Regions from separate parts of the Streptosporangium becharense genome, predicted to be linked through region 1. Evidence: riboswitches for the same ligand, from Rfam matches in the RefSeq annotation. Region 1 holds a riboswitch; each other region holds the start of a gene.
The links. A riboswitch is a leader RNA that binds a small molecule or an ion and turns the genes downstream of it on or off. The one in region 1 is predicted to bind cobalamin.
Positions count from the first base shown of each region.

Region 2: another riboswitch for cobalamin. It lies ahead of F4562_RS03735 ((2Fe-2S) ferredoxin domain-containing protein); the one in region 1 lies ahead of F4562_RS28740 (ribonucleoside-diphosphate reductase subunit alpha).
Region 3: another riboswitch for cobalamin. It lies ahead of cobN (cobaltochelatase subunit CobN); the one in region 1 lies ahead of F4562_RS28740 (ribonucleoside-diphosphate reductase subunit alpha).
Region 4: another riboswitch for cobalamin. It lies ahead of bluB (5,6-dimethylbenzimidazole synthase); the one in region 1 lies ahead of F4562_RS28740 (ribonucleoside-diphosphate reductase subunit alpha).

Region 1 is NZ_JACHMP010000001.1:6,589,991-6,597,718, reverse strand. Features, by position in the region: gene F4562_RS28750 (mechanosensitive ion channel family protein) at 1-113, opposite strand, end outside; gene F4562_RS28745 (ribonucleotide-diphosphate reductase subunit beta) at 220-1,215, opposite strand; gene F4562_RS28740 (ribonucleoside-diphosphate reductase subunit alpha) at 1,250-3,568, opposite strand; cobalamin riboswitch at 3,684-3,884, opposite strand; gene F4562_RS28735 (tripartite tricarboxylate transporter substrate-binding protein) at 3,889-4,911, opposite strand; gene glmS (glutamine--fructose-6-phosphate transaminase (isomerizing)) at 5,043-6,863, opposite strand; gene F4562_RS28725 (hypothetical protein) at 6,886-7,161, opposite strand; gene F4562_RS28720 (peptidoglycan recognition protein family protein) at 7,314-7,728, shown strand, end outside.
Region 2 is NZ_JACHMP010000001.1:850,059-857,786, reverse strand. Features, by position in the region: gene F4562_RS03755 (glycoside hydrolase family 62 protein) at 1-820, opposite strand, end outside; gene F4562_RS03750 (hypothetical protein) at 875-1,645, shown strand; gene F4562_RS03745 (protein kinase domain-containing protein) at 1,638-2,180, shown strand; gene F4562_RS03740 (hypothetical protein) at 2,180-2,401, shown strand; cobalamin riboswitch at 2,543-2,744, shown strand; gene F4562_RS03735 ((2Fe-2S) ferredoxin domain-containing protein) at 2,785-3,252, shown strand; gene F4562_RS03730 (DUF262 domain-containing protein) at 3,335-4,999, opposite strand; gene F4562_RS03725 (hypothetical protein) at 5,008-5,967, opposite strand; gene F4562_RS03720 (AAA family ATPase) at 5,957-7,246, opposite strand; gene F4562_RS03715 (hypothetical protein) at 7,458-7,728, opposite strand, start outside.
Region 3 is NZ_JACHMP010000001.1:7,551,893-7,559,620, reverse strand. Features, by position in the region: gene F4562_RS32610 (SCO4226 family nickel-binding protein) at 44-292, shown strand; gene cobN (cobaltochelatase subunit CobN) at 407-4,087, opposite strand; cobalamin riboswitch at 4,197-4,370, opposite strand; gene cobG (precorrin-3B synthase) at 4,417-5,862, shown strand; gene F4562_RS32595 (precorrin-8X methylmutase) at 5,859-6,485, shown strand; gene F4562_RS32590 (precorrin-2 C(20)-methyltransferase) at 6,494-7,728, shown strand, end outside.
Region 4 is NZ_JACHMP010000001.1:881,842-889,569, forward strand. Features, by position in the region: gene F4562_RS03865 (alpha-ketoacid dehydrogenase subunit beta) at 1-636, opposite strand, end outside; gene F4562_RS03870 (thiamine pyrophosphate-dependent dehydrogenase E1 component subunit alpha) at 629-1,576, opposite strand; gene F4562_RS03875 (class-II fumarase/aspartase family protein) at 1,569-2,918, opposite strand; gene F4562_RS03880 (SDR family NAD(P)-dependent oxidoreductase) at 2,921-3,679, opposite strand; cobalamin riboswitch at 4,013-4,212, shown strand; gene bluB (5,6-dimethylbenzimidazole synthase) at 4,247-4,879, shown strand; gene F4562_RS03890 (mycothiol-dependent nitroreductase Rv2466c family protein) at 5,139-5,771, shown strand; gene F4562_RS03895 (PQQ-dependent sugar dehydrogenase) at 5,960-7,728, shown strand, end outside.

The sequences.
Region 1 (7,728 bases):
CCCGGCCAGGTGCAACGGCGGACCAGCGGACCGGCGAGAACCCATTTCTCCCCGATCAGCCGCGACTGGAGAATCCGGCGCACCGCCTCGACGGCCACCACTGCTGCGAACACGGAAGCGATCATGAGGATCCATTCCGACACTGACGGCGTCCCCCTCGTGCTTTCCTCCTGAAAGATCATTGCGCCGGACAGGGTTCCCCCCTAGATCGCCAACAAATCAGAAAGTCTCATCAAAAGTGACATTCCCCTCAACCGCCACCTGGTAGGCGGAAACCCTCCTCTCGAAGAAGTTCGCCAGCTCCTGCACGTCCTGCAACTCCATGAACGCGAACGGATTGGCCGTGCCGTACCGGACGGGCATCCCGAGCCGGGCCAGCCGCCGGTCGGCGACGTACTCCAGATACTCGCGCATCCGCTCGGCGCTCATGCCGAGCAGGCCGTCGCGGCACAGGTCCTCGGCGAAGGCCAGCTCGGCCGCCACCGCCTCCTCCAGCATCCGGGTGACCTGCTCGGCGAGCTCGTCGTCGAACAGGCCGGGCTCCTCGGCCCGCACGGTGTCGACGACCCCGAAGGCGAACTCCATGTGCAGGGACTCGTCGCGGAACACCCAGTTCGTCCCCGTGGCCAGGCCGCTGAGCAGGCCCCGGGAGCGGAACCAGTAAACATAGGCGAAGGCACCGTAGAAGAACAAACCCTCGATGCACGCCGCGAAGCAGATCAGGTTGAGCAGGAACGCCCGCCGGTCCTCGCGGGTCTCCAGCCGGGTCAGCCCGCCCAGCGAGTCGATCCACCGGAAGCAGAACTCCGCCTTGTCGCGGATCGAGGGGATGTGCTCGACCGCGGCGAACGCCTTGGCCCGCTCGTCCGGGTCGGGCAGGTAGGTGTCGAGCAGGGTCAGGTAGAACTGGACGTGCACGGCCTCCTCGAAGAGCTGCCTGCTGAGATACAGGCGCGCCTCGGGTGCGTTGACGTGCTGGTAGAGGTTGAGGACCAGGTTGTTGGCCACGATCGAGTCGCCGGTGGCGAAGAACGCGACGAGCCGGTTGATCAGGTGGCGTTCCTCGGCCGTCATCTTCGCCAGGTCCGCCAGGTCGGAGGCGAGGTCCACCTCCTCCACGGTCCAGGTGTTGCGGATCGCGGCCCGGAAGCGTTCGTAGAACTCCGGGTAGCGCATCGGCCGCAGGGTGAGATCCATGCCGGGGTCGAGCAGCATCGGGCGGTGCCTTTCGGAAGGGGATGAGGGGCGTCTACTGGCAGGCGTCGCAGTACTCGGGGTTCTCCAGCGAGCAGGCGACGGCCTCCGGGTCGGGCACGGGCCCGCCGGGCGCCGCGGGCCGCACGGGGGACGCCGCGGAGGACGCCACGGTGGCCTGGGCGATCCGGGTGGCCGGGCGTGAGCGCAGGTAGTACGTGGTCTTCAGGCCCGACTTCCAGGCGTAGGCGTACATCGAGGAGAGCTTGCCGATGGTCGGGGTGGCCATGAAGAGGTTCAGCGACTGCGACTGGTCGATGTACGGTGCGCGCGCGGCGGCCAGGTCGATCAGCGCCTTCTGCGGCAGCTCCCAGGCGGTCCGGTAGAGCAGCCTCAGGTCCGCGGGAATCTGCGGGATGTCCTGGACGGACCCGTCGGCGGCCTTGATCGCGTCGCGGATCTGCGGGGTCCACAGCCCGCGCGCCGAAAGATCCCGGACCAGGTATCGGTTGACCTGGAGGAACTCCCCGGAGAGCGTCTCGCGCTTGAAGACGTTGGAGACCTGGGGCTCGATGCACTCGTAGCAGCCCGCGATGGAGGCGATGGTGGCCGTGGGGGCGATCGCGACCATCAGCGAGTTGCGCAGGCCGGTCACCGCGATCCGCTCGCGCAGCGTGGTCCACTCCGCGGAGGTCCCCGCCCCGTAGTGGTCGGGGTGCAGCACCCCGGCGGCGGCCCTGGTGTCGTCGTAGGAGGGGTGGCGGCCCCGCTCGACGGCCAGGTCCGCGGAGGTGGCGTACGCGGCGAGCGCGATCTCCTCGGAGATCCGGGTGGACAGCGCCATCGCCTCGAGGGCGTCGAACGGCAGGCGCAGCGCGAACAGCACGTCGGCCAGGCCCATCACGCCGAGCCCGATCGGACGCCAGCGCCGGTTGGCCGCCTCGGCCTCGGAGGTCGGGTAGAAGCCCAGGTCGATGGTGCGATCCAGGAAGCGCACCGCGGTGCGGACGGTGGCGCGCAGCCGCGTCCAGTCGAGGTCGCCGCCGGAGGCGTCCAGGTGGGCGGCGAGGTTGACCGAGCCCAGGTTGCAGACGGCGGTCTCCGCGTCGCTGGTGACCTCCAGGATCTCGGTGCAGAGGTTCGACAGGTGGATGACGTTCCCGGGACGCGCGGTCTGGTTGGAGGTCCGGTTCGCGGCGTCCTTGAAAGTCATCCAGCCGTTGCCGGTCTGGGCGAGGGTGCGCATCATCCGGCCGTACAAGGTGCGGGCCGGGATCCGCCTGACGAACCGTCCCTCGGCCTCGGCGGCGCGGTACGCCTCGTCGAAGGCGGCGCCGTACAGGTCGACCAGGTGCGGGACGTCCTTGGGGTCGAACAGCGACCAGGTGCCGTCGGCCTCGACCCGGCGCATGAACTCGTCCGGGATCCAGTTCGCCAGGTTCAGGTTGTGCGTGCGGCGCGCGTCCTCGCCGGTGTTGTCGCGCAGCTCCAGGAACTCCTCGATGTCGGCGTGCCACGTCTCCAGGTAGACGCAGGCCGCACCCTTGCGGCGGCCGCCCTGGTTGACCGCGGCGACGCTGGCGTCGAGCGTGCGCAGCCACGGCACGATGCCGTTGGAGTGGCCGTTGGTGCCCCGGATCAGCGACCCCCGGGAGCGGACCCGGCTCCAGGAGATGCCGATGCCCCCGGCGTACTTCGACAGGCGGGCGACCTGACCGTAGCGCTCGTAGACGGCCTCCAGCTCGTCGCGCGGGGAGTCGAGCAGGAAGCAGGACGACAGCTGGGGCCGGCGCGCGCCGGAGTTGAACAGGGTGGGCGAGCTGGGCAGGTAGGACAGCGTCGCCATGAGCCGGTAGAGCTCGGCGGCCTCGGAGACCGTCTCCGAGAGGCCGCAGGCGACCCGCAGGAAGAAGTGCTGCGGGCGTTCCAGGACCCTGCGGGTCTCCGGGTGGCGCAGCAGGTAGCGGTCGTAGACCGTGCGCAGCCCGAAGTACTCGAACCGGTCGTCGGCCCCGGTGTCGACCAGCGCGTCCAGCGCCGCGGCGTTGACGGCCACGAACTCCGCCAGCCGGTCGGCGACCAGTCCGGCCGCGTGGGTGGCGGCGACGGAGTCGGAGAAGCTCAAGACGCCGTGCCCGGCGGCCTCGTCGGCGATCAGCCCGGCCAGCAACCCGGCGGCGACCCTGGAGTTCTCCGGGTCGGTGATGACCCGGGCCGCGGCCTCGTCGATGGCCAGTCTGCGGTCGGCCTCCGACGCCCCACCGGTCCCACCGGTCCGCGTGCCCCGGATTCCCGTCCCGGCGTCCCGCCCGGCGGCGTCCTGCCCGCCCGTTCCGGCGGTCTCCCCTGCGGCGTCGACCACGGTGTGCGTCACGTCCTGCCCCTCGCTCGTTCGAATTCCCCGTGCGGCTCCCGGAGGACGGGCACGCGGATACGAGCGATTCCGGGCACGCCGGACCGCCTCGTCCGCGGGCCCTCCCACGAGGCCCTGGACACTTACGTCACCGGCAGGTCTTCGGACTCACGGGCACCGTGCACACGCCTACCGGCCGTCGCTTCCCGGGCATGACGCACCCAGTGCTCAATGACGGCTTTCGTTCCCGTTCACCGCTGCGGGGCAGCCCCGGAATCTCACCGGGTTCCCTCTCTCGTCGCCCCTCCCGGGGCGAACCAGCAACGAGCAGGATCCTACATCTAGTGGCGTCGGACGCAACTACCCCAACAAGTTGTGTCGGAAGACTTCAACAGTCCGAGGTCATGCAGCACCTCGCGGGTGCGCGCCGTCTCGGTGGACAACCACTGGCGGAAGTCGTCGCCGCTGAGATAGACCCGGCTCCAGCCGTTGGCCGCGCACCGGGCCCGCCAGTCGGGGGCCGCGTCGATCCTGTCACACAGGGCGACCGCCGCGTCCAGGTCCGCCTCCGCCATGCGCGCCGGGCCGAGCAGGCCGCACCAGTCGCTGTACTCCAGCCGGACGTCCAGCTCCATGAGCGTCGGCGCGTCGATCCCGTCGACGCGCTCCCCCGAGGAGACCACCAGGGGACGCAGCCGGCCGGCGGCGATCCCGGACCGGAACGACCGGGCCGGCCCCAGGAGCGCGGCCACCCGGCCGAGGTGAAGCGCCTCGGCGGCGTCCGCCGCGGTGAGGTACCCGGCGTAGTCGAGCAGCCGGGCGTCGGCCCCCAGGCACTTGCCGATCATGCCGTAGAGCACGTGGTCCGAGCCGCCCTCCAGCCGGCCGCCGACCGCCAGCCCCGCCGGGTCCCGGCGGACGCCGGCGGCGAAGTCGTCGAAGGAACGCAGCCGGGAGCCGTCCGGGACGACCAGGGCGGCCCAGTCGCCCACGAGGCGGGCGAGCGGGGTGGTGGCGCCGACCAGGGGGGCGGTGCCGGCGATCTCCGCACCCGCCACCAGTGACATCCCGGCGACGAGCACCCTGCCCTCGCCCGTGAAGGGGCCGCCGGGGGAACCCAGCCGGTCCAGGACGGCGGAGCCCGCCCCGGCCGGGTGGTCGACGATCTCGACGGCCCTGGCCAGGCGGCACCGGGTCAGGACCCCGGCCAGGGTGCGCGGCATCGCCTCCCAGCCCTGCCCGCGGACGGCGGGCGCGACGACGGACAGCCGGTCGACCGCCGTGCCGGCCGGACCGCCGGCCGGGCCGCAGCCCGCGGCGGCCACCACCCCGGTGACCAGCGCCAGAAACCCCCTGCGGCGCATGAGCGCCCCTCCCCCCCGGCACCCCGTACATCTCGGGCTACCCGCGTGTCACCTCATGTCACACGCCCGGGGCCGTTATCGCCGAGCCCTTACCGAGGGGGCCGCACCGAGGAGATGCGGAGTGGGTGGATCTACTCCACCGTGACGCTCTTGGCCAGGTTGCGGGGCTTGTCGACGTCCCGGCCCAGCGCCACGGCCGCGTGGTAGGCGAAGAGCTGGAGCGGGATCGTCAGCAGGATCGGGTCCAGCTCGATCTCGTTGCGCGGCACCACGACGCAGTCGTCGGCCAGCTTGGGGTCGGCGGCGCGGTGCCCGACCATGAGCACCCGCCCGCCCCGGGCACGGATCTCGCCCAGCGTGGTGAGGTTCTTGTCGAGCAGCTCGTCGTCGGGGACGATCGCCACCGTGGGCATCCCCGGGCCGATCAGCGCCAGCGGCCCGTGCTTGAGCTCGCTGGCCGGGTACGCCTCGGCGTGGACGTAGGAGATCTCCTTGAGCTTCTGCGCGCCTTCTCGGGCCACCGGGTAGCCCCGGACCCGGCCGACGAACATCATGCTCGGCACCTCGGCGTACTTCTCCGCCAGCTCCTTGATCTGCGGCTCCAGCGCGAGGATCTCCTTGATCTGGTCGGGCAGCCTGCGCAGGCCCTCGCAGATGCGGCGGCCGTCGGCCGGCGAGAGGTCGCGCACCCGGCCCAGGTGCAGCGCGAGCAGGGCGAAGGCCACGGCGGTCGAGGTGAACGCCTTCGTGCTCGCCACCGAGACCTCGGGCCCGGCGTGCAGGTAGACGCCGCCGTCGCACTCGCGGGCGATGGCGCTGCCCACGGTGTTGACGATGCCGAGCACCCGGCCGCCCTTGCGCTTGAGCTCCTGGACCGCGGCGAGGGTGTCGTAGGTCTCCCCCGACTGGCTGATGGCCACGTAGAGGGTGTCGGCCTCCACGACCGGGCCGCGGTAGCGGAACTCGCTGGCCGGCTCCGCGTCGGCCGGGATGCGCGCCAGCTCTTCGATGAGCTGGGCGCCGATCTGCCCCGAGTAGTACGCGGAGCCGCAGCCGATGATCTTCACCCGGCGGAACGAGCGGGTCTCCCGCGCGTCCATGTTGAGCCCGCCGAGGTGGGCGATGTGGAAGCGGTCGTCCAGGCGCCCGCGGAGCGTCCTGGCCAGCGTCTCGGGCTGCTCGGAGATCTCCTTGAGCAGGTAGTGCTCGTAGCCGCCGGTGTCGTAGTGACCGGCCTCCCAGTCGACGGTCAGCGGCTCCTTGGCCGTCTCCCGGGCGTCGCTGGCGAAGGTGTTGAACCCGTCGGCCTTCAGCACCGCGATCTCGCCGTCCTCCAGGTGGACCACCTGACGGGTGTAGCGGACCAGGGCGGCCACGTCGGAGGCGGCGAACATCTCCTTCTCGCCGATGCCCAGCACGATCGGGCTGCCGTTGCGGGCGACGACCACCTCGCCGGGACGCTCGGCGTCGAGCACCGCGACGCCGTAGGTGCCGACGACCCGCTTGAGCGCCACCCGGACCGCCTCCACGAGGGAGTCGGCCTCCTTGACCGTGCGGGCGATCAGGTGGGACAGCACCTCGGTGTCGGTCTCGGACACGAAGACCGCGCCGTCGGCCTCCAGCTTGACGCGCAGCTCGTCGGCGTTCTCGATGATGCCGTTGTGCACGACCGCGATGCGCTCGTCCCCCGAGAGGTGCGGGTGGGCGTTGACGTCGCTCGGCGCGCCGTGGGTGGCCCAGCGGGTGTGGCCGATGCCCAACCCGCCCTTGAACCGCGCGGGCACGACCGCCGCCAGGTCGGCCACCCGGCCCTTGACCTTGCGCAGCTTCAGGCCCTTGTTGGAGACCACCAGCCCGGCCGAGTCGTACCCCCGGTACTCAAGGCGCTGCAACCCCTCCAGCAGGATGGGCGCCGCGTCCTTCGGCCCGACGTAGGCCACGATTCCGCACATCTGACAGCTCCTTCTACCCGTGTTACCCGTAGACGATCCGGCGCAGCTGGCGCAGGGAGAGTTCCGGTGCCGCGACACGGCGGAGCGCGAGCTCCGCGGCCACCCTGGGGAAGATCTCGTCGTTGATCAGGCCCCTCGCCCTCAGCTCCGTGTGACGCCGCCGGACGAAGTCCTCGACCGGCTCGGAGAAGTAGGCCAGCACGTCCGCCACGACCCGCGCCGCCTCTCCCGGGCCGAGCGCGCTCGTGCGGGTCAGATGGGCGATGAGGTCCTCGTGGGGATGCCGTGCCGTGGACACAGAGCAGGACCATACGCAAACCGAAGGGAGATCACCAAGTTTTCTGCCCGTTTTCGGGCAAGAGCGCGCTTCGACCCAGCAATCCGACACCGGATGGCGACAATCAGTAATCTCAACATCACCTTGAGTGGCCGATCGGGGGAAGGACCACTATGCGTCATCTGTCAGGGATCGCAGCCGTCGCCGTGCTCACGGCGCTGGTCCCGGCCGCCCTGGGAGGGGCCGCCTCCGCCGAACGGCCCGACCGGCCGGGGCACGCCGGCCGGTCGGGAAGGCCGGGGAACCCGGCGCCGCCGCAGCCCGGCGGACGCGAGCAGCCCGGGAGACAGGCGGGGCCCGGTGAACCCGCCGTACTCCGGAGACAGGCGGGGCCCGGGAGACAAGCGGACTTCGCCGGGGCTGCACGGGAGTACGGGGTGCCGGAGAGCGTGCTGCTGGCGGTCTCCTACCTGGAGTCCCGGTGGGACGGCAACGCCGGGCTGCCCAGCGTCTCGGCGGGTTACGGACCGATGCACCTCGTCGACGGCCGGGCCGAGCCGGGCCGCCCGCACGGGGCGGGAGAGGACC
Region 2 (7,728 bases), 5.7 Mb from region 1:
TCATGGTCTGATCGGGACCGGTGCGGATCAGTTCGCCGTGGCTGATGTCGTTGGTCCAGGTGGCGCCGCTGTTGGCCTTGCCGGCGAAGGGATTGCCCTCGGTCGCGGCCTGCGGTGTCCACGAACCGTTCAGGCTGGTGGCCGTGAACGAGCGGAAGTAACGTCCCTGCGAGCCGATCGCCTCGACGATCATGAGGTAGCGGTTCTGGCCCTGGAGCTTGTAGACCTGAACGGCTTCGAACAGGTTGTTCGTCGTGTCGCTCATGACCACCGTCGATGTCGTGCCGAAGCTGCCCGGGAAATTCCCGATAGGCATGCCGGCCCGGTAGATCTTGCCGTTGTCGCCGGCGAAGAACAGATACATGTTCGTGCCGTCACCGATGAGCGTCTGGTCGATGGGGCCTGTTCCGGAGCCGGAGATGCTTCCGGAGAAGAGCACCTGCTGCGATGACCAGCCATTCGGGTTGGTGGGGTCGCTCGACGTCCTGTAGGAGAAAGCGGTCCCGCCCCACTGGTAGGCGAGCACCCAGATGTTCTTCGGGGCGAAGTAGAAGAGCGTGGGCGCCACAGCGGAGGAGGACATCGCGTTCTGGCTGGCCGAGGCCATCTCCGGCCAGTTCGTGAACAGGCCGAAGCTCATCGAACCCCACCTCGTCCCCGTGTCGTGCGTCGTCGCGTGGACCAGGTGCCTGCCGTTGTAGGGGACGACGGTGAAGTCCTTGAGCGAGACCCATCCCGGCTTCGGCTGCGCCAGCGGGCCCGTCGCTGCGCCGGCACGGCCGATACGTCGAGGTGCCGCCCCTGCTCGCCACCCCGACACCGCGCGTGGCGGGCCTACACCGCCGGCGCCGAGCCGCCCGCCGCCGCCCGTACCGTGCGGATCATCGACCTGCTCGACGAGGAGGTCGCGCTCACCCCCGTGCACCGGGTGAGCGGCCAGAGCCAGTCGAGGCCGTCGGCGTTCACCGAAGCGCGCAACCGCGCGGTGGCGGCTCTCGCGGGGCTGGACATCCCCGGGCTGGCACCTCTGGAACGGCGGCGGGACCTGCCGATGACCAGCGTCGGGGAACTGGCCAGGGCCGGAGTGGTGACCGTCCATCAAGGGCCGCTCAGGATGAGCGTCGAGGAGGGGGGCCTTCCCGTCCTGACGGCCAAGGACCTGTTGCTCGGCCGCGCTCCCAGCGGACGCACCGAGGACGAACCCGGGCTGATCGTCACCGAGCGGGGTGATGTCGTCGCCCCGCTCGTTCCCCGCGGCGACACGGTCGTCCGGGTGATGCGGGAGGGCGGGGCCGCGCTCGGACCACAGCTCCTGCTGTTCCGGACGGACCCCGAGCGGCTCGACCCGCACTTCCTCGCCGGCTGCCTTCGGGTCACCGGGGAGACCAGCACGCGCCTGGGCTCCTCCACCCGGATGGACCCTCGTCGTGCCCGGCTGCCGCGCCTGCCCATCGACGAGCAACGCGCGTACGGCGACGCCTTCCGCCGGCTCCTGGCCTTCGAGGACTCCGTCCACGAGATCAGGAGGATCGGCGACGATCTGGTGCGGTCCGGCTTCGACGGTCTCCTCGATGGAACCCTCCACCCCCGAGTGGATTCCCCTTGTCGATCTTCTCTCTGTGACGCCCGGAGGCGCGGTGGCTGAGCGTACGGTCATCCTCGAACGGTACGAACTCGACGAGGTGCACCTCGGCAAGGGAGGCATGGGGGAGGTCTGGGGCAGCTACGACAAGCGGCTGTCCCGGCTCACCCGGACCGGTCAGATGATGGGTACCGCGTCCTACATGCCGCCTGAGCAGATCCGGGGCGGGACGCTCGCGCCGCAGAGCGACCTTTACGCCCTCGGGTGCGTCCTGCACGAACTGCTCACCGGGAGGAGGCTGTTCACGGGACCCACCGAGTACGGCGTGTACGAGCAGCAGATCCACACCGCGCCGCCCCGGGTGCGGCGGTTCCGGCCCGACGTCCCGCCTGAGCTGGACGAGTTCGTTCTGCCGCTGCTGGCCAAGCGGGTCGGGGAAAGGCCGGAGACCACCGCCGCGCCGCCCCCGCCTTCCACCGGCTCGCCGTGGATCTGGCGAAGCGGTACCACGCCGACGATGAGCGGGTCTTCCAGTGCCGCATGCAGGAGGCCACCTGTCATGTGCATCTCGGCGACAGCGGCCTGGCGCTCCGCTTGATGCACGCTCTGCTCGCCGACGAGTTGCGGGCGTATTCGGCGGACGACCCGCGGACCCTGGAACTGCGCAGGCAGATCGGTGAGCTGCAGAAGAGCACGGGTGACGTCGAGTCCGCCCGGAGCACGCTCGCCGGCCTGCTCGACGATCTCGGCCGCCTGTACGGGCCCGACCATCCGGCGACGGTCCGGGTCCGCGACGGCCTGACCCGCCTGGCTCCCTGACCGGTCAGGGCGGTTCCCGGAACTCCATCCGGTAGGAAACCGGCGTATTCGTGATCCACCGTACGTCCGCGCGCGTCGTCCCGTTCGCGGCGGGCGGTCACCGGTGTTCCGGGGTGCGGTGATCCTGTCCACTCCGTGTCGCCGTTATGTCGGAGTTGTAGTGCTGTGTCAGTATGGCCGGGTAGGCGACGGCGGAACGAGGAAACCGGTGCGAATCCGGCGCGGTCCCGCCACTGTGATCGGCGAGCGGACCCCGACGACGCCACTGCCCGCACGCGGGTGGGAAGGCCGGGGCGAGCGGTGACCCGAGAGCCAGGAGACTCGCGCGGTCGCCTCCTCGACGAAGCCGGGGCGGATCTCCCCGGGGAGGAGGAAGCGTCGGTATGCCCATGGGGACGACCGATCCGGTGCCGTGCCGGGTCACCGTGTGCCGTGACTGCTGCTGCGGCACGTCCAAGGTGCGCGGCGTCGATCACGCGGAGCAGGTCGCGTATCTCAGCGAGCGGATGCCGGTGGGCGTCTCGGAGTGCCTGGGCGTGTGCGAACGGGCCAACGTGGTCGTGGTGCGGCCCTCGGCCGCGGGACGGGCCGCCGGTGGCCGCCCGGTGTGGTTGGGGCTGGTGAACGATCCGGCGGCGACGGAGGACGTCGCGGCCTGGGTGCGGGCGGGCGGCCCGGGTGTCGCCGCGCCGCCCGACATCCTGGACCTGTACGCCTTCACCCCGCCGCGACGCGTCGCCGGCCCGTCCCGCACGCCTCGGGTCGGGAGGCGCAGCCCGTTGCCTGTACTACCGGGTTCTGAAAGGGCGGAAACGCGCAAGCCGCGTCCTGGCGGGCGCGCGGACGGGTGAACCCCGCCCGCCGGTCGGCGGTGAGGAACGGCGGCGCGTTCAATCGTTGCGCCACCGCCTCCCTCCGAGGGGCGGAGGCCGTTCACTCCGTGTCGATATCAGCCTCTCCCAGGAGCTCGTCGGCGTGTTTGACACCCAGCTCGGCCATGAACTCCCGCTCTCTGGCGGCCAGGTCCGCCAGACGGACTTCGATGAATCCCGCGTCGTCCCCTTCCCGGAGCCGGCGCAGGGCCTCGTGGGAAATGCCGTGCGTGCGTGTCACAGCTTCCTCCGTCAAAGGGTCCAGATCGATCAACGCCTGCCGCACGGAGATCCGGGAGGGTGTCGTCATCACCAGTCGATTGGCCGGACTGGACGTTCCCTCTATGCCACGCCTATTGACAACGTGCCGGTATGCCTCGGTATGGGATGTGGCCAGCAGATTCTTGGGATCGAGAGAAGTCCCGTCGGGGTTGACGCGATGGGGAAACTCCTTGAGCTCCCACAGGATGAAAGCCCGTACTCGCGCGCTACGCAGATCGAAACGTTGTGGAAAAGGTCGGGCGTGCTGGTCGCCGAGGCGGAGGGTGCCGTTCCCCGCAGCGAAGTCCTTGATCTCTTGGAGTGACTGCCTGACCTGGGTGGTGTTGGCTCCGGCGAAGTGCCCGGACCACGAGGTCGTCCAGAACCATCGCCTCAGCAAGACGAGTTGCCGTTTGTCGGGCTCTGGGCAGAAGTGGAAGAAGGCGGCCAGCAGCATGATCTGCAGGTTGTAAGGGACCAGGCGTGCCAGCGGAACCCCGGCATGGGACCGGAGGAAGTCAACCGCCTGTTCCAGGGCGAGGTCGGTGGCTTCCACCGCGGAGAGCAGCCCACCCTCCACTCGCTTGGCCAGGGCCTCCCAACGGGTGTCCTGTACGTCCTCCTCTCCAGAGATCGCAAGGATGGCGCGGAAGATCGTGAGTGAGGGTATCTCGCCGAAGCCCGAGACCGCGATGCGTTCCTGGATGGCCTCCATCCGGTCGGCAAGGCTGTCCGGGCCGGTCGTGGCGTAGGTCAGCGCGGTCACCATCTGATCCGGCGTCATCGACTGACCGCTGCTGTTGACCCGCGAGAACACCTCCACTGCATGGGTCAGCGAACCGCCGACCAGGCGGACCGCGGCCATCTTGTACTGCTTGATCCGCTGGGCGACTTGTTCGGCCTCGTCGATGAACGGAGTGATGTCGCCGCCCGGAACCCTGGCCTGTGACAACTCGCGTGCGTAGGCGAGGAAATCCATCGTCCGGAGGATCGAGCCCATCGGCAGGTAGGTATGGGGAGCGCGATCCCCGTACTTCCAGTGCCGGTATCGGGTGGACCTGTCGTCGCCATCCCCCAGGACTCGATAGATCCACCACATCCAGTCGCGCTGTTCCGTGGAGCGAGGAGCGTCTGAGGGGCGCTTCAACCCTCCGAAGAGGGTGGACAGACGCTGATGACCATCGAGGATGTAGGCGACCTGACTGCCCGGCCGATGCGGGGGGATCTTCAGCCCGCCGATCTCGTCGAGACTGGCGAGCTGCTGTTTGGTCTGCCAGATCAGCAGGCTCCCGATGGGATAACCGCGTTCTATGCTGTCGAAGAGGTTGAGCATCTGCTCTGGTCGCCAGACGAAGGGACGTTGGAACTTCGGAACCCGGAGCTCGCCGGCAGCGATCATGTTGAGGATCTGCTCCAGGAGGTAGATCTCCGGTAGTACGGTGATCTCTTCATTGTCGTCGGGCATTTCCACCTCTAGATGATCTTTCTGAGCATGGTGAGAATCGCATGCAGCTCCTCGACCACCCCTTTGCCGAGGTCCTCGAAATGTTCAGCCGTGAGCTTTCCGCTCGCGGCTTCGCGTTCGAGGAGCTCGGTCAACTTGGTCCCGAAGCCCGTCCGTAGCTTATCGATCACTCTGTCCGGCACCCCGTCGTACAGATTCTGGTGTCCTGGGGGAACGCGGAGGCCGTCTTCCCTCGCTTTGGGAAATCCGTGTTTCATGTCGAAGTGACCGCGCTGTTCGGGAGTGAGCTGAGTCAGCTGGTCCAGCAGCCGTGAGGCCTCGCGGGGTCGTAGTGCTCCACGCAGGACCTCGCTAGGAATGTAGTTCTCCGCTTCCCGTAAGTTCAGGATGTGAACGGCGATGCCCAGAGGCTCAAGTCGCTCCGCCAGTCTGTGGCATTTGGTGGTCTCACCGGGGGTCAGGCGATCGCTGTCTAGGAAGAGGGCGACACGAGAGGTGCGTCTGAAGCGTTCCCGTGCTGAAGGCGCCTGTGCGCAGGCGCGATCCTTGCCGCCGCCGTGCAGCAGTTCCAACCTGCGTTCCACAATGGCGTCCATCACGTCGTCACCGTCGAAAACGTGTGCTATGCCTTGGAGGAAACACCTGTCGGAAACCGCGTCCTCGACGATCAGGACGGCGGGTTGGCGAAGGTCGTGCAGGTCGTCTTCGATCGTCACGCGAGAGACGAAGAGCGTCGGCTGGTCGGTGACGCTCCATGCCTGACTGACCACGCTGGTCTTGATCGCGAACTCCGTGTAGGCATGCGCCAGCATGGGGGCGTGCCTATGGAGATAGGTGGAGACCTCCTCGATGTCTTCCGGATCGAGGACCCAGTTGTGGACTCCCCGGGTGAAGAGCCTCATGAACTCCAGGACATCCGCAGCGAGGGCATCGGTCGAGAGGACTTCGCCGCTCAGTTCAACGCGCATCGGGCGTGAACCGCTCTTTCTGTGCGGCTGCCAGTTTGCGCGTCTCCTCGAAATCCTCGGAGAAGACACCGCGCGGCCAGTAGTCGAGATTCCCGAGGGAGTCGATGCCGATCCGTCGGGCTTGGGCTGCGCCTCCGCTGTGCTCCACGAAGTAGATCGCTATGGTGTCGGGGGAGGCATTCCCTTCTGCCACGCGGCGGCGGAGCCGGAGAAGAAAGGTCTCGCTGTGCGTCTCGACGAGGAACCTGACGTTCGACTCCCGGGCTGAGTCGAGCAGGAGGTCCGCGACCAGCGCGTGTGCGGACGGGTGCAGGTGAAGCTCCGGTTCTTCGATGATCTCCAGGATCGGGTGGGCGGGGGGAGTCGCCGCGTCCATGGCGCGCTGTACCAATATCGGCAGGAGTTGCGCCACCCCGGTGCCCGCGTCGCCGAGGTTGATCTGCAGGGTGTCGTCGATGGTGGAACGGAACACCACGGAGTGCATTCCCCCGCCCTGATCGCTCACATCCAGAGTCCAGCCCGGCAGGTTGTCGGGCAGGTATCCGTTGATCTTTTTGATCAGCGAGCCCTGTTGCCGTACGACGTCATGCGCGAGAATGCCGAGGGTCGCCTCGCCGCTTCCCCCGACCTCGGCCGCCACTCTGGAGGGAATCCGATACAGCCGATCCGGTCGTTGCCGGTACGGGCCGAGATACCGGATCCGATCGAACTCGGCCCGGATCCGATCGGCGGCTCTGGAGAGATCACCACCCCGCCGTTTTTGTGAAATTGGGACAACTGTTGGTAGAAGCCCCTGAAAGCGAAATTTGTGCCTTATGGCATCGTGACCGTTCATTCTAAACACATAGGGTCGTTCCTCGGCCCAGGGCACCTCGTCGTGGAGCCATTCATACCGAACAGTTTCAGATCCGGCGCGCAGGGCAAGTTCACTGACCACCTGGGTCTGCCATTCGCTGACGTTCTGAACGGTGGCGTCCAAGCCGTAAGATTCCGCCTGTCCACCCCCACCCTCGAAGTCCATCCGCACCCGTACCGCACCGTGCGGGCGTGTGCCATAGATCAGATCGGGGAACGCGGGAACGGCGTCGCCGAGCTGATCGAGATCGAAGGGGAGTGGGGAGTCCGTGCGGACGCCGGTGGACAGCACCAGGGGTGCGCGCACAAGTGCACTTTTGCCGGAATTGTTCTTTCCCAGCACCACCGTGATCGGACGGAGTTCCACCTCCTGTGCCTTCGGGAAACATCGGTAGTTCTCCACGGAGAAGCGCGCGATCGGCATATGAGGCACAGTAGTCCGTGCTACGGATCAACGAAGGATCAAAGGCGGACCTGGTGACGATTCAGTTGAGGCGGTTTTTCGCCGGCGGAACGTCCCGTCCGGGCGGCATCACTTGTCGCTCGATGCCGGTCGCTTTGCGGACGGGACGCCCGGCCGACGTCTCACCGAGACCCTTGTGCCGCCATGCTCCTGACGGCGGCGGGCCGGTTCGTCAGTTTCGGACGTGCTCCCAGTAGGGGTCGTTGTAGAGCACGACCGTGGTGCCGCGCAGCAGTTGCTCGGGGGCGGAGACCAGCACCAGCTCGCCCATCGCCTCCAGCTGGCGCAGGACGTCGCGCACGCGCGGGCCGACCGGGAGACGGCCGACCGGGAGCCGGAGGGTGTCGCGAACCAGGTCGGCGACCTGGGAGAGGCGGAACGGCCCGGTGAAGCCGGAGATCAGATCGCGCACGACCTGGACGGTGATCGTCATCTCGGCCTCG
Region 3 (7,728 bases), 960 kb from region 1:
TCTCGAGCGCAGCAGCCGGAGGCCACACGTCAGGAGGGAAGCCATGGCCAGGTTCATGGACGTTCACCATGGCATGGTGGGCATCACCGACCAGCAACTGCGCGAGGCCCACGAGGCGGACGTCGCGATCCAGCACGAAGAGGGCGTGACGTTCGAACACGCGTGGGCCGACCCCGCCGACGGCGTCGTCTACTGCCTGTCGGACGCCCCCGACGCGGACGCCGTGCGGCGTGTCCACCAGCGCGCCGGCCACCCGGCCGACGAGATCCATCCTGTGCCGCTGACCGTCTGACCCGCCCGGCCCCGGAGCCGGGCACTCCGGGACACTGCGTGGGGACACTGCGCGCGGAGACCGCCGGCCGCGGTGGGTGCCGGGCCGCGCGGCCGGGCACCCACCGCGGCGGGGTCAGGCGCCGCCGTCCTCCAGGTCTCCCTCGGACTTCAGGTAGACCTCCTGCACGCCCCGCAGCACGTCCGGATCGGGGTGCTCCCACATGCCCCGGTTGGCCGCCTCCAGCAGCCGCTCGGCGATGCCGTGCAGGGCCCAGGGGTTCGAGCGGGCCATGAACTCCTGGTTCTCCGGGTCGAGCACGTAGGTCGCGGCCAGCTTGTCGTACATCCAGTCGGCGACCACGCCGGTGGTGGCGTCGTAGCCGAACAGGTAGTCGACGGTCGCGGCCAGCTCGAAGGCGCCCTTGTAGCCGTGCCTGCGCATGGCGGCCAGCCAGCGGGGGTTGACCACCCGGGCGCGGAAGATCCGGGACGTCTCCTCGGAGAGCGTGCGGGTCCGGACCGCGTCCGGCCGGGTGCTGTCACCGATGTAGGCGGCCGGGGCCTTGCCGGTGAGCGCCCGGACGGTGGCGATCATGCCGCCGTGGTACTGGAAGTAGTCGTCGGAGTCGGCGATGTCGTGTTCGCGGGTGTCGACGTTCTTGGCCGCCACCGCGATCCGCCGGTAGGCGCTCTCCATGTCCTCGCGCGCCGGGACCCCGTCGACGCCCCGGCCGTAGGCGAACCCGCCCCAGACCGCGTACACCTCGGCGAGGTCGGCGTCGTCGCGCCAGTTGCGGCTGTCGATCAGCGGCAGCAGCCCGGCCCCGTAGGCGCCCGGCCGCGAGCCGAAGATCCGCATGGTGGCCCGGCGCTCGTCGCCGTGGACCGCCCGGTCGGCGAGCACGTGAGCGCGGACGTAGTTGACCTCCCCGGGTTCCTCCAGCCCGGCCGCGAGCCGCACGGCGTCGTCCAGCAACGCGACGACGTGTGGGAACGCGTCGCGGAAGAAACCGCTGATCCTGACGGTCACGTCCACCCTCGGGCGGCCGAGCTCCCCGGCCGGGATCGGCTCCAGGCCGGTGACACGGCGCGAGGCCTCGTCCCAGACCGGACGCACGCCGAGCAGCGCCAGCACCTCGGCCACGTCGTCCCCGGCGGTGCGCATGGCGCTGGTGCCCCACACCGACAGCCCGACCGAGCGCGGCCAGTCGCCGGTGTCGGCCCGGTAGCGCTCCAGCAGCGATTCGGCCATCGCCTGGCCCGTCTCCCACGCCAGCCTGCTCGGCACGGCCTTGGGGTCGACCGAGTAGAAGTTCCGCCCGGTGGGGAGCACGTTGATCAGGCCGCGCAGCGGTGACCCGCTCGGCCCGGCCGGGACGTACCCACCGTCGAGGGCGTGCAGGATCGCGTCGATCTCGTCGGTGGTGCGCGCCAGCCGGGGCACGACCTCGTCGGCGGCGAAGCGCAGGATCCGCTCCACCTGGCCGATCCGCTCCGGGCCCGCCCCGCCGGGGAGGGACGCGACGGCGGGGGTCTCCGCGCCGGTCCCGGCGGAAGGCGCCACGCCCGCCTCGGCGGGGGCCAGGACGGCGGCGGTCACCTCGGGGACGGCGGCGGCGTCCCAGCCCCGGGCCTCCATGCCCTCGACCAGGGCACGGGCCAGCGCCTCGGCCTCGTCGACGCCGATCCGGGCGGCGGTGCCGTCCTCGGCCAGGCCCAGGGCCTCGCGCAGGCCGGGCAGCGCCTGGCTGCCGGCCCACACCTGCCGCGCGCGCAGCATCGCCAGCACCAGGTCGACCCGCGCGGCACCCTCGGGGGCGACGCCCAGCACGTGCAGGCCGTCGCGGATCTGGACGTCCTTGACCTCGCACAGCCAGCCGTCGACGTGCAGCAGGAAGTCGTCGAACTCGGCGTCGTGCGGGCGGTCCTCGATGCCCAGATCGTGGTCGAGCCGGGCGGCCTGGATGAGCGTCCAGATCTGCGCGCGGATCGCGGGCAGCTTGGCCGGGTCCATCGCGGCGATGGAGGCGTGCTCGTCGAGGAGCTGCTCCAGCCGGGCCATGTCGCCGTAGGTGTCGGCGCGGGCCATCGGCGGGACGAGGTGGTCGACCAGGGTCGCGTGGGCACGGCGCTTGGCCTGGGTGCCCTCGCCGGGGTCGTTGACCAGGAACGGGTAGATCAGCGGCAGGTCGCCGAGGGCGGCGTCGGGCCCGCAGGAGGCCGACAGGCCGGCGGACTTGCCGGGCAGCCACTCCAGGTTGCCGTGCTTGCCCACGTGGACCACGGCGTGAGCGCCGAAACCGTCGGACAGCCAGCGGTAGGCCGCCAGGTAGTGGTGGCTGGGCGGCAGGTCGGGGTCGTGGTAGATCGCGATGGGGTTCTCGCCGAATCCGCGGGGCGGCTGCACCATGACGACGACGTTGCCGGCGCGCAGCGCGGCCAGCACGATCTCGCCCTCCGGGTCGCGCGAGCGGTCGACGAACAGCTCACCGGGCGGCGGGCCCCAGTGCTCCTCGATCCGGGCACGCAGGTCGCCGGGGAGCGTGCCGTACCACTCGGCGTAGCGGCCCGCGCCGATGCGGACCGGGTTGGCGGCGAGCTGCTCCTCGGTCAGCCAGTCCTGGTCCTGCCCGCCCGCGGCGATCAGGGCGTGGACCAGCGCGTCGCCGTCCTGCTCGGCCACCCCGGGCAGCTCGCCCTCGGCGCCGATGTCGTAGCCGTGCTCCCGGAGCGCGGCCAGCAGCCGCACGAGGCTCGCCGGGGTGTCCAGGCCGACGGCGTTGCCGATGCGGGCGTGCTTGGTGGGGTAGGCCGACAGCATCAGCACCAGCCGCCGCTCGGCGGGCGGGACGTGCCGCAGCGCGGCGTGCCGCACGGCGATGCCCGCCACGCGGGCGGCCCGCTCGGGGTCGGCGACGTAGACGGTCAGCCCGTCCTCGTCGATCTCCTTGAACGAGAACGGCACGGTGATGATGCGTCCGTCGAACTCGGGGATCGCGACCTGGGTGGCGGCGTCCAGCGGGGACAGGCCGTCGTCGTTCTCCTCCCACTGCGAGCGGCTGCCGGTCAGGCAGAGCCCCTGCAGGACGGGCACGTCCAGCTCGGCGAGGGCGCCGACGTCCCACGCCTCGTCGTCGCCCCCGGCGGACGCGGTCGCCGGGCGGGTGCCGCCCGCGGCGAGCACGGTCACCACCAGGGCGTCGACCGTGCGCAGAGCCTCCAGCAGGCCGGGGTCGGCGGCGCGCAGGGACGCGCAGTACAGGGGCAGCGCCCGGCCGCCCGAGTCTTCGATCGCCGAGCAGAGCGCCTCGACGAAGGCGGTGTTGCCCGCCACGTGGTGGGCTCGGTAGTAGAGCACCCCGACGACCGGCCCGTCCTCGCGGCGGGCCTGACGCTCCAGCACACCCCAGGTGGGGGTGGGGGCGGGCGGGGCGAACCCGTGGCCGGTGAGCAGCAGCGTGTCGGACAGGAACCGGTGGAGTTCGGTCAGGTTGGCCGCCCCGCCGTGGGCGAGGTAGGCGTGCGCCTCGGCGCAGACGCCGCCGGGCACCGTGGACAGTTCCATCAGCTCGGCGTCCGGCGCCTGCTCGCCGCCGAGGACGACGACGGGCCGGGGCCCGGCGAGCAGCGCGTCCAGGCCCTCCTCCCAGGCGCGGCGCCCGCCCAGCAGGCGGACCACGACCAGGTCGGTGCCCTCGACCAGCGCCGGGAGGTCGTCGGCGGTGAGCCGGGCGGGGTTGCCCAGCCGGTAATCCGCGCCGCTCGCGCGGGCGCTCAGCAGGTCGGTGTCGGAGGTGGAGAGCAGGAGGATCACGCGCCACGCTCCAGGGAGGACGGGACGGTACGGCTCAGCGATGCCACGGTGTGGCGGGGGAAGGGCGAAAAGCGCACGGAGCTTCCTCACTCGGGGTCCTCGCCCCGGGTCGTCGTCGGCCACGACGGCTGGAGTCTCCTGGCTGCCGGATCGGTGCTCACCCCGGCCTTCCCGTCCGACCGTCGGACAGTGGCCCGGGTGGGGTTCGCTCCCCGGTTACAGTGGCGGGACCGCGCCGGACTCGCACCGGCTTCCTCCCTTTGCCGTCGCCACCGATGACACTACGGCAGTCCGGCTCATTGCAAGAAACTGGCATTAACATCCTGTCCGTGGCCATTGCCGACTTTCCCGGACGATCGCGACTCGATGCCTGCCCCGGAGCCCTTCAGACGCACGCCGCCGCCGACGGCGGCCTGGCGCGCGTCCGGGTGCCCGGCGGGCGGCTGACCCCCTTCTGCCTGCGCGAACTCGCCGAGGCCGCCTCCTCGTACGGGAGCGGCGTCATCGAGCTGACCTCGCGGGCGAACGTCCAGGTCCGCGGCCTCGGCCCCTCGGACGGCCCCTCAGATGGCACCTCAGACGGCGCCGGGAACGGTTTCGCCACCCGGATGGCCGCCGCCGGCCTGCTGCCGTCCGCCACCCACGAGCGCGTGCGCAACGTCCTCGCCTCCCCGCTGAGCGGCCTGGACGGAGCCGGGGTCGCCGACGTGACGCCCCTGGTGGACGAGCTCGACCGGCGGCTGTGCGCCCGTCCCGCCCTGGCCGCCCTGCCCGGCCGGTTCATGTTCGCCCTCGACGACGGACGCGGGGACGTGGCCGGGCTCGGCGCCGACGCCGCCGTCCTGCCGACCGGCGTGGACGAGGCCGCGCTGCTGGTCGCGGGGGTGGACACCGGCATACGCGTCCCGCTGGGCGAGGCCGTGACGGCCCTGCTGGCCGCCGCCGACGCCTTCCTCGCCGAGCAGGCGGCCCAGGGCGTCACCGCCTGGCGGATCTCCGAGCTCCGGGACGGCGCCGCCCGGGTCACCGCCCGGGTGCGGGCGGCCCTCGTACCGCGTGCCGGGGTTCCCGCGTCCTCCGCGGCGGACGACGGCCCGTCCCGGTACGGGACCGCCGGGCCCGGGCCGGGGACCGGCAGCGGTCCGGGGGGCGGGCCGGTGGGGACCGGCAGCGAACCGGGGACCGGCACCGGTCCGGAGATCGGGCCGGTGAGGGCCGAGCCGGTGACTCTCGGGCCCGTCGGGGTCTTCCCGAGCCGGGACGGCACCCGCGTCGCGCTCGGGGTCGCGGTGCCGCTGGGACGGCTGACCGCCGCGCAGGCCGAGGCGCTCGCGGACGCCGCCGTGGGCGGTGAGATCCGGCTCACGCCGTGGCGCGGCGCCGTCCTGCCCGGCCTGCCGCCGGACGAGGTCGCCGCCACCGCCGCCCGCCTCACCGCCGCCGGGCTGGTCGCCGACCCCGCCTCGCCGTGGATCGGGGTGACGGCCTGCGCCGGCCGTCCCGGCTGCGCCAAGTCGCTGGCCGACGTCCGCGCCGACGCCGCCCTCGTCGTCGCCCGAGCCGGTGGGGCGGTCGCGGGCGGCGCGCCGGGCACCGGTACGCTCCCCGTGCACTGGGCGGGCTGCGGCAGACGCTGCGGCCGGCCCAGAGGACGGGTCGCGGACGTGGTCGCCACCGGCGACGGCTACCGCGTGGAGCTGGACGGCACCGGCCTGACCTGTGCCGGCATCGAGGAGACCGCGGCCGCGCTGGCGGCCGCCAGAGGGGACCTGTGATCGACTACGTCCGCGACGGCGCGGAGATCTACCGCCGTTCGTTCGCCACCATCCGCGCCGAGGCCGACCTGGGCGGCCTGCCCGCCGACGTCGCCCGGGTCGCGGTCCGCATGATCCACGCCTGCGGCATGGTCGACCTGGTGACCGACCTCGCCTGGTCCCCGGGGGTCGTGGCCTCGGCCCGCGCGGCCCTGCGCGCCGGCGCGCCGGTGCTCTGCGACGCCCAGATGGTCGCCTCGGGGGTGACCCGCCGCCGGCTGCCCGCCGGCAACGAGGTGCTGTGCACCCTCGGCGACCCCCGGGTGCCGGAGCTCGCCGAGCGGCTGGGCACCACCCGCAGCGCCGCGGCACTGGAGCTGTGGCGCGACCGGCTGGCGGGCTCCGTGGTGGCGATCGGCAACGCGCCGACCGCGCTGTTCCGGCTGCTGGAGATGGTCGAGGAAGGTGCCGGGCGACCGGCCGCCGTGCTCGGCGTCCCGGTCGGGTTCATCGGCGCCGCCGAGTCCAAGCAGGCCCTCGCCGAACACCCGGCGGGCCTTGAGTACCTGGTCGTGCACGGCCGCCGGGGCGGGAGCGCGATGACCGCCGCCGCCGTCAACGCGATCGCGAGTGAAGAGGAGTGAGCGGCAACGTGACCGGACGGCTGTGGGGCGTGGGACTCGGGCCTGGAGACCCCGAGCTGGTGACCGTCAAGGCGGCCCGGCTCATCGGCGCGGCGGACGTGATCGCCTTTCACAGCGCCCGCCACGGCCGGAGCATCGCCCGCTCGGTGGCGGCGCCGTACCTGCGGGAGGGGCAGATCGAGGAGGCCCTGATCTACCCGCTCACCACCGAGACCACCGACCACCCCGGCGGCTACCAGGGGGCGATCGACGACTTCTACGCCGACTGCGCGGTGCGGCTCGCCGCCCACCTGGACGCCGGACGCGACGTGGTGGTGCTGTGCGAGGGCGACCCGCTCTTCTACGGCTCCTACATGCACATGCACAAACGCCTGTCGCACCGCTACGTCACCGAGGTGGTGCCGGGCGTGACGTCGGTCAGCGGCGCCGCCGCGGTCCTCGGCCGACCGCTGGTCGAGCGGGACGAGGTCCTCACCGTGCTGCCGGGGACGCTCCCCGCCCCCGTGCTCGCCGAGCGCCTCGCGGCGACCGACTCGGCCGCGGTGCTCAAGCTCGGCCGTACGTTCACCAAGGTCCGCGACGCGCTGGCAGAGGCCGGGCGGCTGGACGAGGCGTGGTACGTGGAGCGCGCCACCACCGGGCAGCAGCGTCTGGCCCCGCTCGCCGAGGTGGACCCGGACAGTGTGCCGTACTTCTCGCTGGCGCTGATCCCGAGCCCGGTCAACGCGGCCGGTCCCGCGTCCGCGGCGGCGGAGGCGGCCCCCGCCCCCGCCCCCGTCGTGGGCACCCGCGGCGAGGTGGTCGTGGTCGGGCTCGGCCCGGCCGGGCGGCCGTGGCTGACGCCCGAGGCGCAGGAGGCGCTGGCCGGCGTCGACGAGCTCGTCGGGTACGGCCCCTACCTCGACCGGATCCCGCCGAACCCGCGCCAGCGCCGCCACCCCACCGACAACCGGGTGGAGGCCGAACGCGCCGCGCACGCGCTGGAGCTGGCCGCGGCCGGGTCGCGCGTGGCCGTGGTCTCCTCGGGTGATCCCGGGGTGTTCGCGATGGCCAGCGCGGTGCTGGAGGTGGCGTGCGAGCCACGGTTCGCGGACGTGCCGGTGCGGGTGCTGCCGGGCCTGACCGCGGCGCACGCCGTGGCCGGCCGGGCCGGGGCGCCGCTGGGCCACGACTACTGCGTGCTATCGCTGTCGGACCTGCTCAAGCCGTGGGAGGTCGTCGCCGGGCGGATCAGCGCCGCGGC
Region 4 (7,728 bases), 5.7 Mb from region 1:
GGTGACCACGGTGGCGTCGGAGCCCTCGTGACGGAGCCGCGAGCCGCCCGCCGGCGGCACCGGGCCGCCGACGGTCACCTCCTGTTTGGCCCCGAAGTAGAGCGTCCTGTTCTCGACCACCAGGACCGGGTCGTCGCTGTGCACCGCCGCGACCAGCAGGTCGTGGGCGTCCTGCGGGGTGGACGGCATGCACACCCGCAGCCCGGGGACGTGCAGGAAGAGCGCCTCCAGGCACTGGGAGTGCTGCGCGCACGCACCCGGCCCGTTGCCCTGCTGGGTGCGGATCGTCAGCGGCGCGGTGAGCCGGCCGCCGGAGACGTAGCGGACGTTGGCCGCCTGGTTCACGATCTGGTCGAGCGCGACGAGTGAGAAGTCGGCCCACATGATCTCGACGATCGGGCGGCGGCCCATCATGGCGGCACCCACGGCGCTGCCGAGGATCGCCGACTCGCTGATCGGGGTGTCGAACACGCGCTCGCCGTACTGCTTGCGCAGGCCCCGGGTGACGCCGAAGACGCCGCCGGGCACGCCCACGTCCTCGCCGTAGACCAGGGTCTCCGGCAGTTCCTCCATCAGCCGGTGCAGCGCCGCGTTGACGGCCTCACCGTACGACAGCTTGCGGGTGGTCTCAGGCATACAGGTGCTCCATGACGGTCGCGGGGTCGGCGAGCGGGGCGGCCAGCGCGGCCGCGGCGGCGGCCTCGGTCTCGGTCCTGGCCCGGGTCTCCACCGCGTCGATCTCGGCGGCCGGGACGCCGTCGGCGAGCAGCCCCTCGCGCAGCCGCGCGATCGGCTCCCGGCGCAGGATCCGCTCCATCTCGCCGGGCTGCCGGTAGGCCTCGGCGTCGCCGATGTAGTGGCCGACGATGCGTTCCGTCATGCACTCCAGCAGGGTCGGGCCGCCGCCCTCGCGGGCGACCTCCACCGCGTCGCGCACGTGGAAGCGGACCGACTCGGCGTCGTTGCCGTCGATGCGGTAGCCGGGCATGCCGTAGGCGGCGGCCCGGTCGGCCAGCCGCCCGCCCCGGACCATGTCGGCGATCGGGGTCAGCTCCGAGTAGCGGTTGTTCTCGCAGACGAAGACCACCGGCAGGTCGAAGGCCGCGGCGAAGTTCATCGCCTCGTGGACCGCACCCTGGTTCATCGCGCCGTCACCGAAGACGGTCACCGCCACCCGGTTGGAGCCGTCGTGGCGACCGGCGAGCGCCGCGCCGCACGCGATCGGGGCACCGGCGCCCACGATGGAGTTCTCGCCGTGGAAGCCGTACTCGGCGGCGGTGAAGTAGGCCGAGCCGCCCCGGCCGCCGTTGACGCCGGTGGCGCGGCCCAGCAGTTCGGCGAAGAGCGGCTCGGCGGGCACGCCGCGGGCGAGCGCCCAGCCGTGGCCCCGGTAGGTCGCGAACAGCGCGTCCTCGGGCTCCAGGGCGTCGCAGGCGCCGACCGGGATGGCCTCCTGCCCGATGCACAGGTGGACCGAGCCGACGATCGGCCCCTCAAGGCGCAGCTGGCGCACCTTCTCCTCGAAGGCGCGGATGCGCCACATGGCCAGCAGGTCCGCGAGCCGTCGCTCACTCATTGTCGTTCTCCTCCGTCCGCCACGCCGCGAGCGCGACGGCACAGATCGTCTCGGCGTCGCCGATGTAGGACTCGGGGGGAAGCGGGAGCGGCCCGAGGCTCGCGAGGTCGTCGGGCCCGGCCACCTCCCGCAGGGTGTCGGCGAGCGCGCGGCGGTCCGCCCGCGCCCGGTGGGCGGCCTGGTAGACGAGGTCGTGCGCCTGCTCGCGGCCCAGCGCGGGGGCCAGGCGCATCATGTACGCCTCCGCCATGATCAGCCCGCCCTCGGCGTCGAGGTTGCCGCGCATCGCCTCGGGGAAGACCTGGAGTCCCACGGCGACCTCGGCGGCGGTGACCAGGGCACCGGCGGCGAGTTCGGCGAGCTGCGGCACCACGTACCACTCCACCTGCCACTCGCCCGCGGCCCGCTCGTGGCCGGCCTCCATCGCCCGGAACACCGCCGAGCTGAGGGCGCCCGCCGTGCCGGACATGCCGATGATCGCCTCGCAGCCGATCGGGTTGGCCTTCTGCGGCATCGTGGAGGACGCCCCGCGGTGGTGGCCGCCGGCCTCGCGGACCTCGCCGACCTCGGTCCTGGACAGGTCGACGACCTCCCGGGCGAACCTGGCGGCGGTCGCCGCGACGCTCGCGCAGGCGACGCCGAACTCGGCGATCCCGTCCCTGGCCACGTGCCAGGGCACGTCCGTCTGGACGAGCCCGAGCCGGGTGGCGACGCCCTTCCTGACCACCGCGGCCTGCTCGCCCATGGCGGCGGAGGTTCCTCCGGCGCCGAAGAGGGAGACGGCCGGGACGTGCCGCAGCGCGTCGCGCAGCCGCCGCCGCTGGCGGGTGACCTCGGCCAGCAGCACGGCCAGCTTCGCGCCGAACGTGGTGGGGACGGCCTGCTGGGCGTGGGTGCGCGCGGCCACCACGGTGCCCGCGTGCTCCTCGACCAGGCGGGCGAGGGCGTCGCCGAAGGACTCCAGCAGGACGACCAGGCGCTCCAGCGCCTCCCTCATCTGCAGGGACAGGCCGCTGTCCATGATGTCCTGCGTGGTCGCGCCGTAGTGGACGCGGCCGTTGGGCCCCTCGGGCAACGCGGCGGCGATCATCCGCACCAGCGGGAGGATGGGGTAGCCCACGTTCACGGCCTCCCGCCACAGGCGGTCGAGGTCGATGGTGGCGGGCACGCACGCGGCGGCGATGGCCTCGGCGTCGCTCTCGTCGATCACTCCGGCCTCGGCCTGGGCCAGGGCGAGGGCGGCCTCGACCCGCAGCCAGGAGAGCACGGTGCTCTCGGCGGAGAAGATCCCGGCCATCCCGGCGTCGCCGAAGAGGGCGGGGAGCAGCTTGAAGGTCTGCACGGTCAGTTCATCTCCAGTCCGCCGTCGACGTTCAGCGCCTGGCCGGTGATGAACGAGGCGAGGTCGCTGGCGAGGAAGAGGACGGCGGCGGCGAGTTCCTCGGCGCGGCCGGGACGCCGGAGCGGGGAGCGTCCGCTGACCTCCTGGAGGTAGTTCGCCCCGGCGTCCGGGCCGAAGCGGGCGTCGCGGTCGGCGATGATCTCCTCCCACATGGGGGTGAGGAAGATCCCCGGGCAGACCGCGTTGACCCGTACCGGGGCGAGCGCCTCGGCGGCCGACTTCGTCAGCGACAGCAGCGCGGTCTTGGTCGCCGAGTAGTGCGCGGCGTTGGGCCGCCCGGACCTGGCCGCGACGGAGGCGAGGGTCACGATCGATCCGCCGCCCTGCTCGACCATGCGGCGGCCGACCGCCTGGGTGATCCAGAAGGAGCCGTTGAGGTTGACGTCGATGATCCGGCGCCACTCCTGCGGGGTCACCTCCAGCAGGGGCGTGGTGCGCATGACGCCGGCGCAGTTCACCAGGATGTCGATGCGGCCGATCTCCTCGGCCAGGGCCACCGCCTGCTCGGGGTCGGTGAGGTCGGCGGCCCGGTCGCGTGCCCCCAGGGCGGTCGCGGCCTCGGTCAGCCGCGGTCCCTCCAGGTCGGAGACGACGAGATCGGCACCGGCGTCGGCCAGCGCGCGGGCACATGCGAGCCCGAGCCCTCCCGCGGCCCCGGTGACGAGCGCCGTACGCCCCGCCAGGTCGATCGTGACAGCCATCCCCGGTGTTCCCCCTCGGTAGGTCAAACGATTGACTGGGAATGTAGCAGCGTGCTCACAAAGCGGACAAGAGGTCGGTCAATCGTTTTTATTACGAAGTTCTTCTTCCGTTAACACGCCCCGCGCCGCGCACCGGGGACCGCGTGAGGGCGGAGCAGGGCCACTCCGACCTGGCCGGACGTCCGGCCGCCGGGCGGGGAGGCGACACCGGGCGGTCATCCCCGGGTCACCCCGGGGCGTCCCCGGGTGGACGCCGGGACGCCGGGACGCCGGGACGCCGGAACGCCGGTCCCGGCCGGTGAGACCCGCACCCGGCTGCGCTAGAGTCGCGTCCGGCACGAACTGACGCGAGGTGCCTCCCCGTGGGGAGGAGAATCGGGAAGCCGGTGCGATTCCGGCACGGGCCCGCCGCGGTGATCGGGGAGCCGCCGTCCATGCACTCACGTGCGGCCACTGGCCTTTCGGGCTGGGAAGGCGGACGGTGCAGGCGTTGATCCGAGAGTCCGAAGACCGGCCTCGCTCCATCTGCCACCGCCCGGGTGGCATGACGCAGCGGGAGCCTGCCCTGTGAGCACCGACATCCAGCCCGACATCTACCAGGTCATCCACCGCCGCCGTGACGTGCGGTCGCAGTTCACCGGTGAGCCCGTCCCCGGCGACGTCCTCGAACGCGTGCTGGAGGCCGCGCACGCGGCACCCAGTGTCGGACTGTCCCAGCCCTGGGACTTCATCCTCGTCCGGGACCTCGGCACCCGCCGCGCGTTCCACCGCCACGTCCAGGAGGAGCGGACCCGTTTCGCGGCGTCCCTCACCGGGAGCGCGGCGGAGCGGTTCGCCCGGATCAAGGTCGACGGCGTGCTGGAGTCCAGCCTCTCGGTGGTCGTCACCTACGACGCCGCCCGGGGAGGTCCCGCGGTGCTGGGCCGGCACGCCATCGCCGACGCCGGCCTGTACTCGGTCTGCCTGGCCGTCCAGAACCTGTGGCTGGCGGCCACCGCGGAGAACCTGGGAGTCGGCTGGGTCTCGTTCTACCGCGAGCCGTTCGTCCGGAGCCTGCTCGGCATCCCCTCCGGCATCCGCCCGGTGGCCTGGCTGTGCCTGGGGCCGGTCACCCATGTGGAGGCGGTGCCCGATCTGGAGCGGCACGGGTGGCGCCGGCGCGTCCCGCTGGACGCGGTGGTCCGTCACGAGCGCTGGTGACGGCAAAGGACGCGCACGCCGTACGGTGACGGGGAACCGGGCGCGGGTACGACGGCCGGAGTCCGGGCACGACGGACAGGGCACAGGTCCGGGCCGGGCGGGGCTTCGGGGCCGGATCAGGCTCCGGGGTTGAGTCCGGCGCCGGGGTTGAGTCCGGCTCCGGGCCGGGCTTCGAGTCCGGGGCCGGGCCCGGCGCGGGCACGGCGATCGAAGGAGCATCGAGACAGTGGGCAGAGCGACGAGCGGGGCGGCGGACAGGATGATCGCGGACTTCTGGTTCGACCCGTCCTGCCCCTACACCTGGATCACCTCCCGTTGGCTGCTGGAGGTGGAGAAGGTCCGGCCGGTCGAGGTGCGCTGGCACGTGATGAGCCTGTCGGTGCTCAACGAGGGCCGGGACGACGATCCCGAAGGCGACCCCGAGGGTTACCTGTGGGTGCCCGTGCGCGTCTGCGCCGCCGTGCTCCGGGAGCACGGTCAGCAGGCGCTCGGCAGGTTCTACACCGCCCTGTGGACCCGCGGGGACGACCGCGACGAGCAGGACTGGATCGGTTCCCTGCACGACGCGCTGGCCGCCGCGGGGCTCCCGCGGGAACTGGCCGAGGCCGGGACGTCGACGGCCTACGACGAGGCGGTGCGCGCCTCGCACGCCGAGGGCATGCGCCTGATCGGCGGGGACACCGGCGGACACGTCGGCACCCCGGTGGTCGCCGTCACCGGCGCCGATGACGAGCGTGTCGTGTTCTTCGGCCCCGTCCTCTCCAGGATCCCCACCGGGGAGCGGGCGGGCCGCCTGTGGGACGGGACACTGCTGGTGGCCGGCACCCCGGGCTTCCATGAGCTCAAGGGCCCCCCGCACGAGGAGCCCCGGCTCCGCCCCGACGGGGCCTGACGGCTCCGCGGCGGAGCGCGGCCGGGGAAACGGCCGCCGGATCCACGTCACGGGATCGCGCCGGCCCGGCGGCGCGATCCCGGTACTTGACCGGGGAACGTCTCGATGGTCCCATCTCTCATAGTTAGGAACCCTTCCTAACTAGATCTCCTCGCCCTCTTCCCCCCGAGACAACAGCAGGAGAACCGATGAGACCTTCCATCCGAGCGCGCTCGCTGGCCGGTGCGCTCGTGGCCGGGTTACTGCTCAGCCTTCCGGTGACGTCACCCGCCGCCGCGGCACCGACCCGGTACGAGGCGGAGAACGCCACCATCTCCCAGGGCACCGTGGACACCAGGCACGCCGGGTTCACCGGGACGGGCTTCGTCGACTACGCCAACGTCGCCGGCTCCCACGTCGAGTTCACCGTCAACGCGGCGACCGCCGGCAACTACCGTCTGGCGTTCCGTTTCGCCAACGGCACCACCACGGACCGGCCGATGGACATCTCCGTCAACGGCACGACGGTCTCGGCCGGACTGTCCTTCCCCGGCACCGGTGCGTGGACCACCTGGGTGGAGAAGTCGGTCACCGCGGGTCTCATCGCGGGCGCCAACAAGGTCCGCGCCACCGCCACCACCGCGAACGGCGGCCCCAACCTCGACCGGCTGAGCGCGTCCGCCCCCGCCGACACCCAACCGCCGACCGCCCCGGCCGGCCTGCGCGTCGTCGGCGAGATCAGGCCCACCTCCGTGGGCCTGGCCTGGAACGCGTCCACCGACGACGTCGGCGTCTCCCAGTACAGGATCTACAACGGCGGGAACGTGCTCGTCACCGTGGGCGGCAACATCACGAGCCTCACGGTGCCCGGTCTGACACCCAACACGCGGTACGTGTTCAGCGTGCTGGCCTACGACGCCGCGGGCAACCCCTCCCAGGGCAGCAACAGCGTCGACCTCACCACACCGCCGGGCGGCGACACCACGCCGCCGAGCACGCCCGCCGGCCTGCACGCCACCGGCGTCACGGCGAACACCGTCACGCTGGGCTGGAACGCCTCGACCGACGACGTCGGCGTGACCGGCTACAACGTCTACCGCGACGGCACGAGGATCGCCACGGTGCCGGACCTCACCGCGACCGTGGACGGGCTGACGCCCGACACGGCCTACTCCTTCGAGGTCGAGGCGTTCGACGCCGACGACAACGTCTCGCCCCGCACCGCACCGCTGCCGGTGAGGACGACCGGTACCGCGGGCGGCGGCGACCCCGTCTACGACCGGGACGTCACCAAGCTCGACCTGGCGTGGGGCGTCACGTTCCTGCCGGACGACAGCGCGCTGGTCGCCGAGCGCGACCGGTTCGAAATCGTACGGGTCACCCCGAACGGGCAGAAGACGGTGGTCGGCAAGATCACCGAGGCGACGACCACCGGCGGCGAGGGCGGCCTCCTCGGCCTGGCCGCCTCCCCGAACTTCGCCGCCGACCGCTACGTCTATGCCTTCCACACGGCCTCGTCCGACAACCGGGTCGTCCGGTTCAAGTACGAGAACGGGCGGATCGGCGCTCGCGAGCCGATCGTCACCGGCATAGCCAAGAACCGGTTCCACAACGGTGGGCAGATCAAGTTCGGCCCCGACGGCTACCTGTACATCACCACCGGTGACGGCCAGGACGGCAACCGGGCACAGAACCTCGGCTCGCTCAACGGCAAGATCCTGCGCGTGACGCCGACGGGCGCCGGCGCCCCGGGCAACCCGTTCCCGAACGCGCCGCGCGTCTACTCCCTGGGGCACCGCAATCCGCAGGGCATCGCCTGGGACTCCAGGGGACAGCTGTGGGAGTCCGAGTTCGGCAACAGCACCTGGGACGAGCTCAACCTGATCCAGCCGGGCAAGAACTACGGTTGGCCCAACTGCGAGGGCAGGTGCGACAACACGGCCTACGTCAACCCGGTCCGGCAGTGGGATGTGGCTTC